2 regions of the Kocuria sp. UBA5001 genome follow, and region 2 is predicted to be linked to the other one. Evidence: predicted binding sites of a transcription regulator. Region 2 holds the regulator's gene; the other holds the start of a gene.
What was found. The regulator HrcA, encoded in region 2, represses chaperone genes, less so after heat shock. The targets are predictions, from matches to a motif close to TTNGCACTCGNNNNNNNCGAGTGCNAA.

Region 1: the regulator HrcA is predicted to act here: its motif matches at 2,293-2,319, upstream of groL (chaperonin GroEL).

The regions. Positions count from the first base shown of each region.
Region 1 is NZ_DGYR01000001.1:329,940-334,348, forward strand. It holds gene B3G12_RS01480 (RNase H family protein) at 1-380, opposite strand, end outside; gene groL (chaperonin GroEL) at 509-2,143, opposite strand; gene B3G12_RS01490 (hypothetical protein) at 2,405-2,719, opposite strand; gene B3G12_RS01495 (DUF3263 domain-containing protein) at 2,809-3,033, opposite strand; gene B3G12_RS01500 (uracil-DNA glycosylase) at 3,097-3,780, shown strand; gene B3G12_RS01505 (siderophore-interacting protein) at 3,800-4,409, shown strand, end outside.
Region 2 is NZ_DGYR01000012.1:130,674-135,082, forward strand. It holds gene hemW (radical SAM family heme chaperone HemW) at 1-615, shown strand, start outside; gene B3G12_RS07720 (DUF4870 domain-containing protein) at 646-1,089, opposite strand; gene B3G12_RS07725 (DUF3097 family protein) at 1,327-2,199, opposite strand; gene hrcA (heat-inducible transcriptional repressor HrcA) at 2,384-3,397, shown strand; gene dnaJ (molecular chaperone DnaJ) at 3,464-4,409, shown strand, end outside.

The DNA of each region.
Region 1 (4,409 bases), on a different contig from region 2:
TTCAGCTCGTGGCCGGCATGACCCTTCACCCATTCGAAGCTGACGTCCCGCCCGGCCAGTTCCCTGTCCAGGGCCTTCATGACGTCCACGTTCAGCACGGGCTTCCCGTCCCGCTTCTTCCAGCCCTTCTTCTTCCACCCGGGCATCCACTTGGTGACGGAGTTGATCACATACTGGCTGTCGCACAGCACGCGCAGGGGCTCGTCCCGGCGGTGCCGGGTCGCCTCCAGGAGGTTCAGCACCGCCGTCAGCTCACCCTGGTTGTTGGTGCCGTGCGCCCATCCCCCCGCCTGCCACGAGGTGGGGTCGATGTACCAAGCCCAGCCCGCGGGGCCTGGGTTGCCGAGCGCGGAGCCGTCCGCGGAAGCGATGATCGTCATGGACACATCCTTCCAAAGCACCCCGACACGCAGAAGGACCCCGGGCGCGCGCACTGCGTACCCGGGGTCCTTCCGGTTCTCCTCCCGACCAGTGAACCGGCCGGGGAGGATCCCTCATTGAGGGCAGATCACATCATGCCGCCCATGCCACCCATGGGATCGGCGCCCGCACCCGCACTGGCGGCCTCGGGCTCGGGCTTGTCCGCCACCACGGCCTCCGTGGTGAGGAACAGCCCGGCGATGGACGCCGCGTTCTGCAGAGCAGAGCGGGTCACCTTGACGGGGTCGTTGATGCCCGCGGCCATGAGGTCCTCGTACTCGCCGGTGGCGGCATTGAGGCCCCATCCGGTCTCGAGCCCGCGCACCTTGTCGACCACCACGCCCGGCTCCAGACCGGCGTTCAGCGCGATCTGCTTGAGCGGCGCGTCGATGGCGACCTTCACGATGTTCGCGCCCGTGGCCTCGTCACCCGAGAGGTCGAGGGCCTCGAACACCTTGGCACCGGCCTGGATGAGGGCCACACCGCCACCGGCGACGATGCCCTCCTCCACGGCTGCCTTGGCGTTGCGCACGGCATCCTCAATACGGTGCTTGCGCTCCTTGAGCTCCACCTCGGTGGCCGCACCGGCCTTGAGCACTGCCACGCCACCGGCCAGCTTGGCCAGGCGCTCCTGCAGCTTCTCGCGGTCGTAGTCGGAGTCGGAGTTGTTGATCTCCGCGCGGATCTGAGCCACACGGCCCTCGATCTCCTCCTGCGTGCCGGCACCGTCCACGATGGTGGTCTCGTCCTTGGTCACAACGACCTTGCGGGCCTGGCCCAGCAGGTCGATCGTGGCGGACTCGAGCGAGAGACCGACCTCTTCGGTGATGACCTGGCCGCCGGTGAGGATCGCGATGTCCGCGAGCTGCGCCTTGCGGCGGTCGCCGAAGCCGGGGGCCTTGACTGCCACGGACTTCACGGCACCGCGCATCTTGTTCAGCACCAGCATGGCCAGCGCCTCGCCGTCCACGTCCTCGGCGATGATCAGCAGCGGCTTGCCTGCCTGCATGACCTTCTCGAGCACGGGGACGAGGTCCTTCACGGCCGAGATCTTGGAGTTCACGATGAGGATGTAGGGATCCTCGAGGACGGCCTCCTGGCGGTCCGCGTCCGTGACGAAGTAGCCGGAGAGGTAGCCCTTGTCGAAGCGCATGCCCTCGGTCAGCTCGAGGTCCAGCCCGAAGGTGTTGGACTCCTCGACGGTGATGACGCCTTCCTTGCCGACCTTCTCCATCGCCTCGGCGATGAGCTTGCCGATCTCGGGATCGGCGGCGGAGATGGACGCGGTGGCGGCGATCTCCTCCTCGGTCTCGATCTCCTTGGCAGAGGACAGCAGCTGCTCGGTCACGGCGGCGACGGCCTTCTCGATGCCGCGCTTCAGGGACAGCGGGTCCGCTCCCGCGGCCACGTTGCGCAGGCCTTCCTTCACGAGGGCCTGGGCGAGCACGGTGGCCGTGGTGGTGCCGTCACCGGCGACGTCGTCGGTCTTCTTGGCGACCTCCTTGACGAGCTCGGCGCCGATCTTCTCGTACGGCTCCTCGAGCTCGATCTCCTTGGCGATGGAGACACCGTCGTTGGTGATGGTGGGCGCGCCCCAGGACTTCTCCAGGACCACGTTGCGCCCGCGGGGGCCGAGCGTGACCTTCACGGCGTCCGCAAGGGTGTTCAGGCCCTTCTCCAGACCGCGGCGTGCTTCTTCGTCGAATGCGATCATCTTTGCCATGTGTTTCGTCCCTCCTGGACGGTTGACAAACAAGACGTGTTATCACGGTGCCCGCGACGGACGGGAACGCAGCACGATCCTCACCGCGCCGCGTCCACCTCACCGTGATGTGGTTTCACCCGGATGCCGAGAACCGCCACCGGACCCGGTTAGCAGTCCACTCGACTGAGTGCTAAAACAATAGTGGCACCGGCGCGCGAGGAACCGCAACCGAGAGGGCACCACGGGGCGCCGGTTTCATCATTGGCTGAACGCGGTGCCTCAGAGCGCGGCCACCTGACCCAGGAGGGCCACGGGCGACGTCGTCGTCCCCGCCTGCGCCAGCCGGTTCCCCGGCACGGAGGCGACCGCGGACGCCGCGCCCGCCGGCGCGGAGGCCGACATGTCCTGCTCCGTGCGCGGAGCATTGACGAAGCACACGGCACCGAGGGCGAGCGCAAGCAGCCCGGTCACGAGGATCGCACGGAACTCTCGTCGGGAGCCGGTGCGGGCGGCGGGGTTGTGGCCCCGGTGCGCGCCCTGGCGGGCGCCGTCCTCGGGGACGTCGTCGAACTCGTCGCGGGGGTACTCGCTCATGGTCTGGCTCTCCTGGACAGTGTGCAGCGCGCTCCACGGGGCGGCTCGCGGACTGGCGCCGAGTATGGCACGGCCCGCAGGGAAACCGCTCAGCGCGAGCGGGCGCGGCGCAGCCTCGAGATCAGCATGGGCGAGTGCCGGGCGGCGGCCTCGGAGGAAATCAGTGCGTTGAGCCGCTGGTAGTAGTGCACAGGGCTCAGCCCCAGCCGCGAGCGGATCGCCGACTCCTTGGCTCCCCGGTACTTCCAGTGCTGGGACTCCAGCTCCAGGATCGCGCGGTCCAGTTCGTCGAGCTCCTCCCCCGTGGTAGACATGGTCCCCACCCTAACGCGCACGCCAGCACTCCGTGCGCGCCGCACCCGACACAGGGAGGCCCCGTGAACGCCCAGCGTCCGCTGCACGAGATCATGCACGAGGAGTGGGCGCAAGCCCTGCAACCGGTCGAGGGTCAGATCCGCGCGATGGGCGAGTTCCTGCGGGCCGAGCACGCCCAGGGCCGCCACACGCTGCCGGCCGGGGAGAACATCTTCCGCGCGTTCCGCGAGCCGCTGTCCGACATCAAGGTGCTGATCGTGGGGCAGGACCCCTACCCCACTCCGGGCCACGCGATGGGGCTCTCCTTCTCCGTGGCCCCGGACGTGCGTCCCGTGCCGCGCTCACTGAAGAACATCTACGCGGAGCTGCAGTCGGACCTCGGTATCGCCCCGCCGGACCACGGGGACCTCTCCCCGTGGTCCGGGCAGGGGGTCATGCTCCTCAACAGGGTGCTCACCGTCCAGGCCGGTGCCCCGGCCTCGCACCGGGGCAAGGGCTGGGAGGCGGTCACGGAGTGCGCGATCCGATCCCTGGGCGCACGCGAGCAGCCCCTCGTGGGAATCCTGTGGGGCCGCGACGCGCGCGGCACCGCGGCCTGGCTGGGCGGCGCGCCCACGGTGGAGTCCGCCCACCCCTCGCCGCTCTCCGCGTCCCGCGGCTTCTTCGGCTCCCGCCCTTTCTCCCGCACCAACGCCCTGCTGCAGGAGCAGGGCGCGGACCCCGTCTCGTGGGAGCTACCAGGTTAGGATCACCTAAGCTGAAGGCATGACAACCGCTCCAGCACGTCCCCGCAAGCCCCAGCTCGAGCTCACCGTCGCCGAGCGCCTGCAGCTCTCCCCGGCCATGGTCCGGCTGGTCTGCCACGTCGACAACGCGCAGGACTTCCAGGACATCGAGGCCCCGGAGAAGTACGTCAAGCTGATCTTCTTTTCGGAGACCACGCTCGCGGCCACCGCCCCGGGCGCCCTGCCGGACTACTGGGAGGTCCGGGACACCTCCGCCCCCGAGGACCAGCCGGTCTCCCGCCATATGACCCTGCGCCGCACGGATCCCGCCGCCGGTGAGGTGTGGATCGACGTCGCCCTGCACGGCTCCGAGGGCTACGCCGGGCCGTGGGCGGACGCCGCCGCGCCCGGCGACCGCCTGGTGGCGCTCGGCCCCGGAGGCAAGTGGATGCCGGACCCGGACGCCACGTGGAGCCTCTTCGCGGGCGACGACGCCGCCGTGCCCGCCGTGCTCGCGAATCTCGAGGCCCTGCCCGTCTCCGCACGGGGCGAGGTGGTCCTGGAGGTCCAGGACGCCGCCCACGAGCTCGACCTCTCGGTCGTGGCCGTCCCGGAGGGGATCACGGTGCGGTGGGTGCACCGCGCGGATG
Region 2 (4,409 bases):
GCAGCCCTGGAGATGGACTCGGACCACGTGTCCGCGTACTCGCTGATCATCGAGGACGGCACCAAGCTCGCCGCGCAGATGCGCCGGGGCGAGGTCCCCCGGGTGGACCCGGACGACCAGGCGGAGAAGTACACGCTGGCGGACGCGATGCTCCGCGAAGCGGGTTTCGAGTGGTACGAGGTCTCCAACTGGTCCCGGGACGCCCACGGGCGCAGCGCGCTGGAGAACCGCAGCGCGCACAACCTCGCCTACTGGCGCAACCAGGACTGGTGGGGCATCGGCCCCGGAGCGCACTCCCACAGCGACGGCGTGCGGTGGTGGAACCTCAAGCACCCCCTGCCCTACACGAACAAGGTCCGCCAGGGCGTCTCACCCGCGGCGGGCCGGGAGACGCTGGACGCGCAGACGCGCTACGTGGAGGACGTGATGCTCGGCATCCGGATCCGCGACGGTCTGGAGACCGCGCAGCTGCAGCCGGAGGGCCGGAAAGCGGTGGCCGGGCTGATCGCCGACGGCTGGCTGGACGGTGCTGCCGCAGTGCGGGGCACGGCCGTGCTCACGGACGCGGGACGGCTCATGGCCGACGCCGTGACGCGCCGGCTGCTCGACTGGTGAGCGGCCCGAGGCGAGTCGTGGGCGCGGGCGTCAGCCGCGGGACGTGGTGAGCCGGTCGTAGAGGTGTGTGTTGCCGCGATACTGGTGCGGCTCGCCGCGGTTGACCTTCACGCCCGCGACCACGGAGGCGATGGCCAGCCACAGCCAGGTCACGGCGGCGACCACGGAGAAGATCCAGCCGATCACGGGTACGAGAGAGAGCGCGATGCCTGCCAGCACCACGACACTCGGCAGCAGCGTGAAGTTCAGCGCCTCCCGGGACTCCTGCGCGGTGAACGGGCCGCGGTCCCCGAACACCCGGTGGATCACGTAGCTGGGCAGCGCGCCGACCACGCCGCCCAGGTGCGCGACGGTGGCCCACTGGCGGTCCTGGTTCACGTCCAGGGGCTGGGCCTCGGCGGGCACGGCCTCGAACGGGGTCTCACCCGCGGCGCGGGCGGCGGGGGCAGCGGGGGTGGGAGCAGCGTCAGTCACGGGTGGGTGTCCCTTTCAGGGGCGGTAGCCGAACCGGGGTGGATCGGAGTCCCGGTGCCCACTATTCTACGGTGCGCTCCTGGAAACGGACCGGGGTGCGTCTGGAATCACGTGTGAGCCTGGATATGTCGGACGACGCCGCCGCGCCACCGGCAGCCCGGGGCCACCGCGCCAACCGCGTCGGCCGGGACAACGGGTCCCACACGGCACATCCGGCGCCCCACGTGCCAAAACCCCTCAGTAGCCGTCCGGTGCGGTGAGGAAGTCGATGAGCTCCTCGACCCGGCCCAGCAGTGCGGGCTCCAGGTCCGAGTAGCTGTCCACGCGGGCGAGGATCGCCTGCCACGCCCGCCCCACATCCTGGGGAGTGCGGTGGGGCATACCGAGGGCCTTGGCCATCCCGGTCTTCCAGTCCACACCGCGAGGGATCACGGGCCACGCGGGGATGCCCAGGGCTGCAGGCTTCACCGCCTGCCAAATGTCCACGTAGGGGTGGCCCAGGATCTGCACGTTGCCCCGCGCACCCGGCACAGACAGCGCCCGATCCGCGATCCGCGACTCCTTGGACCCGCTGACCAGGTGGTCCACGAGGATCCCGAGACGACGGCCCGGGCCGGGGTGGAACTCCGCGATGGCCGCGGGGAGGTCGTCGATGCCGTGCAGCGGCTCCACGACGATCCCCTCGACTGCGAGGTCGTGGCCCCAGACCTTCGCCACGAGCTCGGCGTCGTGGTAGCCCTCGACCCACACGCGGGACTCCTTGGCCACCGAGGCGCGCAGGTTCTCCACGGCCACCGAGCCGGAGCGCGTAATTCTGGGCCCGCCCGGGACACTGCGAGGTGCGGGCGGGGTGAGGCGGACGGGCTCGCCGTCAAGCAGGAAACCGGGACCGAGGGGGAAGGCCTTGACTCGGCCGTGGCGGTCCTCCAGGCCCACGACGCGCATGCCGCCCACGACCTCCACGCTCACCACGGCGCCCACCCACCCGCTCTCGACGTCCTCGAGCACCATGCCGGACTCCACGGGCAGCCCGCGGGCCGCGGGGGAGCGGCGCGAGACCTCGGGGCTGCCGAGGTCCTGCGGGCCCCAGCCCCAGCCGGGTGTGTTCACGGGGGTGCTCCTCGCTCGCGGGTGACGAATCAGCCGCGAGCGTACCAAAGGACCGGTCCGCGGCAGGGCCACTAGACTCACGGAATTAGCACTGTGCCGATTCGAGTGCCAAAATTGGTCGCGGCCCGGTTCACCGGGTGCCGCACGGGCGCCCGAGGACATCCGCGAGCGGGAGGTGGGAGACATGGAGCATCCGCGCAGGGCGAAGATCCTGCAGGCCATCGTGGAGGACTACGTCCACTCCCGCGAGCCCGTGGGCTCCAAGGCGCTCGTGGAGCGCCACCGGCTGCCCGTCTCCTCCGCCACCGTGCGCAACGACATGGCCGCCCTCGAGGAGGACGGTCTCATTGTGGCACCCCACACCAGTTCAGGTCGGATCCCCACGGACCGCGGCTACCGGGTGTTCGTGGACCAGATCGCCGCGCTGCAGCCCCTCACGCCTGCGCAGCGCCGTGCCGTGCAGGTCTTCCTGGGCGGCGCCCACGACATCGACGATGCCATGGAGCGCACCGTGCGCCTGCTGGCCCAGCTGACCCACCAGGTGGCCGTCATCCAGTACCCGGTGCGCACCGGGATCACGGTGCGCCACGTGGAGCTCGTGGACGTCGGCGGAAACACGCTGCTCGTGGTGCTCATCCCCACGAGCGGCCGCGTGGTGCAGCGCACGGTTGCCCTCACCGCGCCCGTTGCCGAGGACGCCCTGCTCGAGCTGCGCGCCGCCGTCCTGGCGCGCGTGCTGGGTCAGGCACTGGAGACCGTGCCGGCCGCGGTCGCCGAGCTCCCCGAGACCGTGGAAGACCCGGTCCGCGAGGCCGCGCTCGCCGTCGCCGACACCGTGGCAGTGCTGGCCGCCGCCTCGGACGACCAGCGCCTCGTGAGGGCGGGCACCGCCAACCTCGCCCGCTTCAGCGGGGACTTCCCCCAGAGCATCTCCCCGGTGCTCGAGGCGCTTGAGGAACAAGTGACACTGCTGCGATTGTTGTCCGAGATGCAGCAGGACGAGCGCGGCGTCGCGGTACGGATCGGCTCCGAGCAGTACGACGACCCGCTGGCCGAGGCGGCCGTGGTGGCCACCGGCTACGGCCCGCAGGACGCCTCCAAGGTGGGCGTCGTGGGCCCCACGCGCATGGACTACCCCACCACCATGGCCTCCGTGCGTGCCGTGGCCCGCTACCTCTCCAAGAACCTCGGGGACTGACGCGCCACCCGGCGCCGCCCCGGCACAGACCACCGACCCAGAGACGAAAGCAGAAGCGACGACATCGTGAGCGATCACTACGAAACCCTCGGCGTGAGCCGTGACGCCAGCGCCGAAGAGATCAAGCGCGCCTATCGCAAGAAGGCCCGCAAGCTGCACCCGGACGTGAACCCCTCGCCGGAGGCAGCCGAGGAGTTCAAGCGCGTCTCGCACGCCAACGACGTCCTGTCGGACCCGGACAAGCGCCGCGTGTACGACGCCACGGGCAACGAGAACGGCACGGACACCGGCTTCGGCGGAGGCTTCCCCGGCAGCGGGTTCGGCTTCTCGGACATCTTTGAGACGTTCTTCCAGGGCGCGGGCTCCGGCGGCCAGCGGGGCCCCCAGTCCCGCACGCGACAGGGCCAGGACGCCCTGATCAACGTGCGCATCTCCCTGAAGGACGCCGTTTTCGGAGTGGAGAAGGACATCACCGTCGACACCGCGGTCACGTGCCCCACGTGCGAGGGGACGTGCTGCCAGCCCGGCACGAGCCCCACCACGTGCACCATGTGCCACGGCTCCGGCCACATGCAGTACCAGCGGCAGTCCATCCTGGGCATGGTCACCACGCAGGCGCCCTGCTCGCAGTGCAACGGCTTCGGCACCGTGATCGAGCACCCGTGCCACGAGTGTTACGGCGAGGGCCGCGTGCGCGACCGCCGCCCCCTCACGGTGAAGATCCCCGCCGGCATCCAGTCCGGCAACCGGATCCGCCTGGGCGGTCAGGGCGAGGCCGGCACGGCCGGCGGACCCAACGGCGACCTCTTCGTGGAGCTGAAGGTGGACCCGGACCCCACGTTCGTGCGCGAGGGCGACGACCTGCACGCGCGGCTGCGGATCCCCATGACCGCCGCGGCACTCGGCACCACCGTGACGCTGGAAACTTTCGACGGCACGCGCAGCGTGGACGTGGTCCCCGGAACCCAGTCCGGTGCCACCATCACGCTGGACGACCTCGGCGTCACCCACC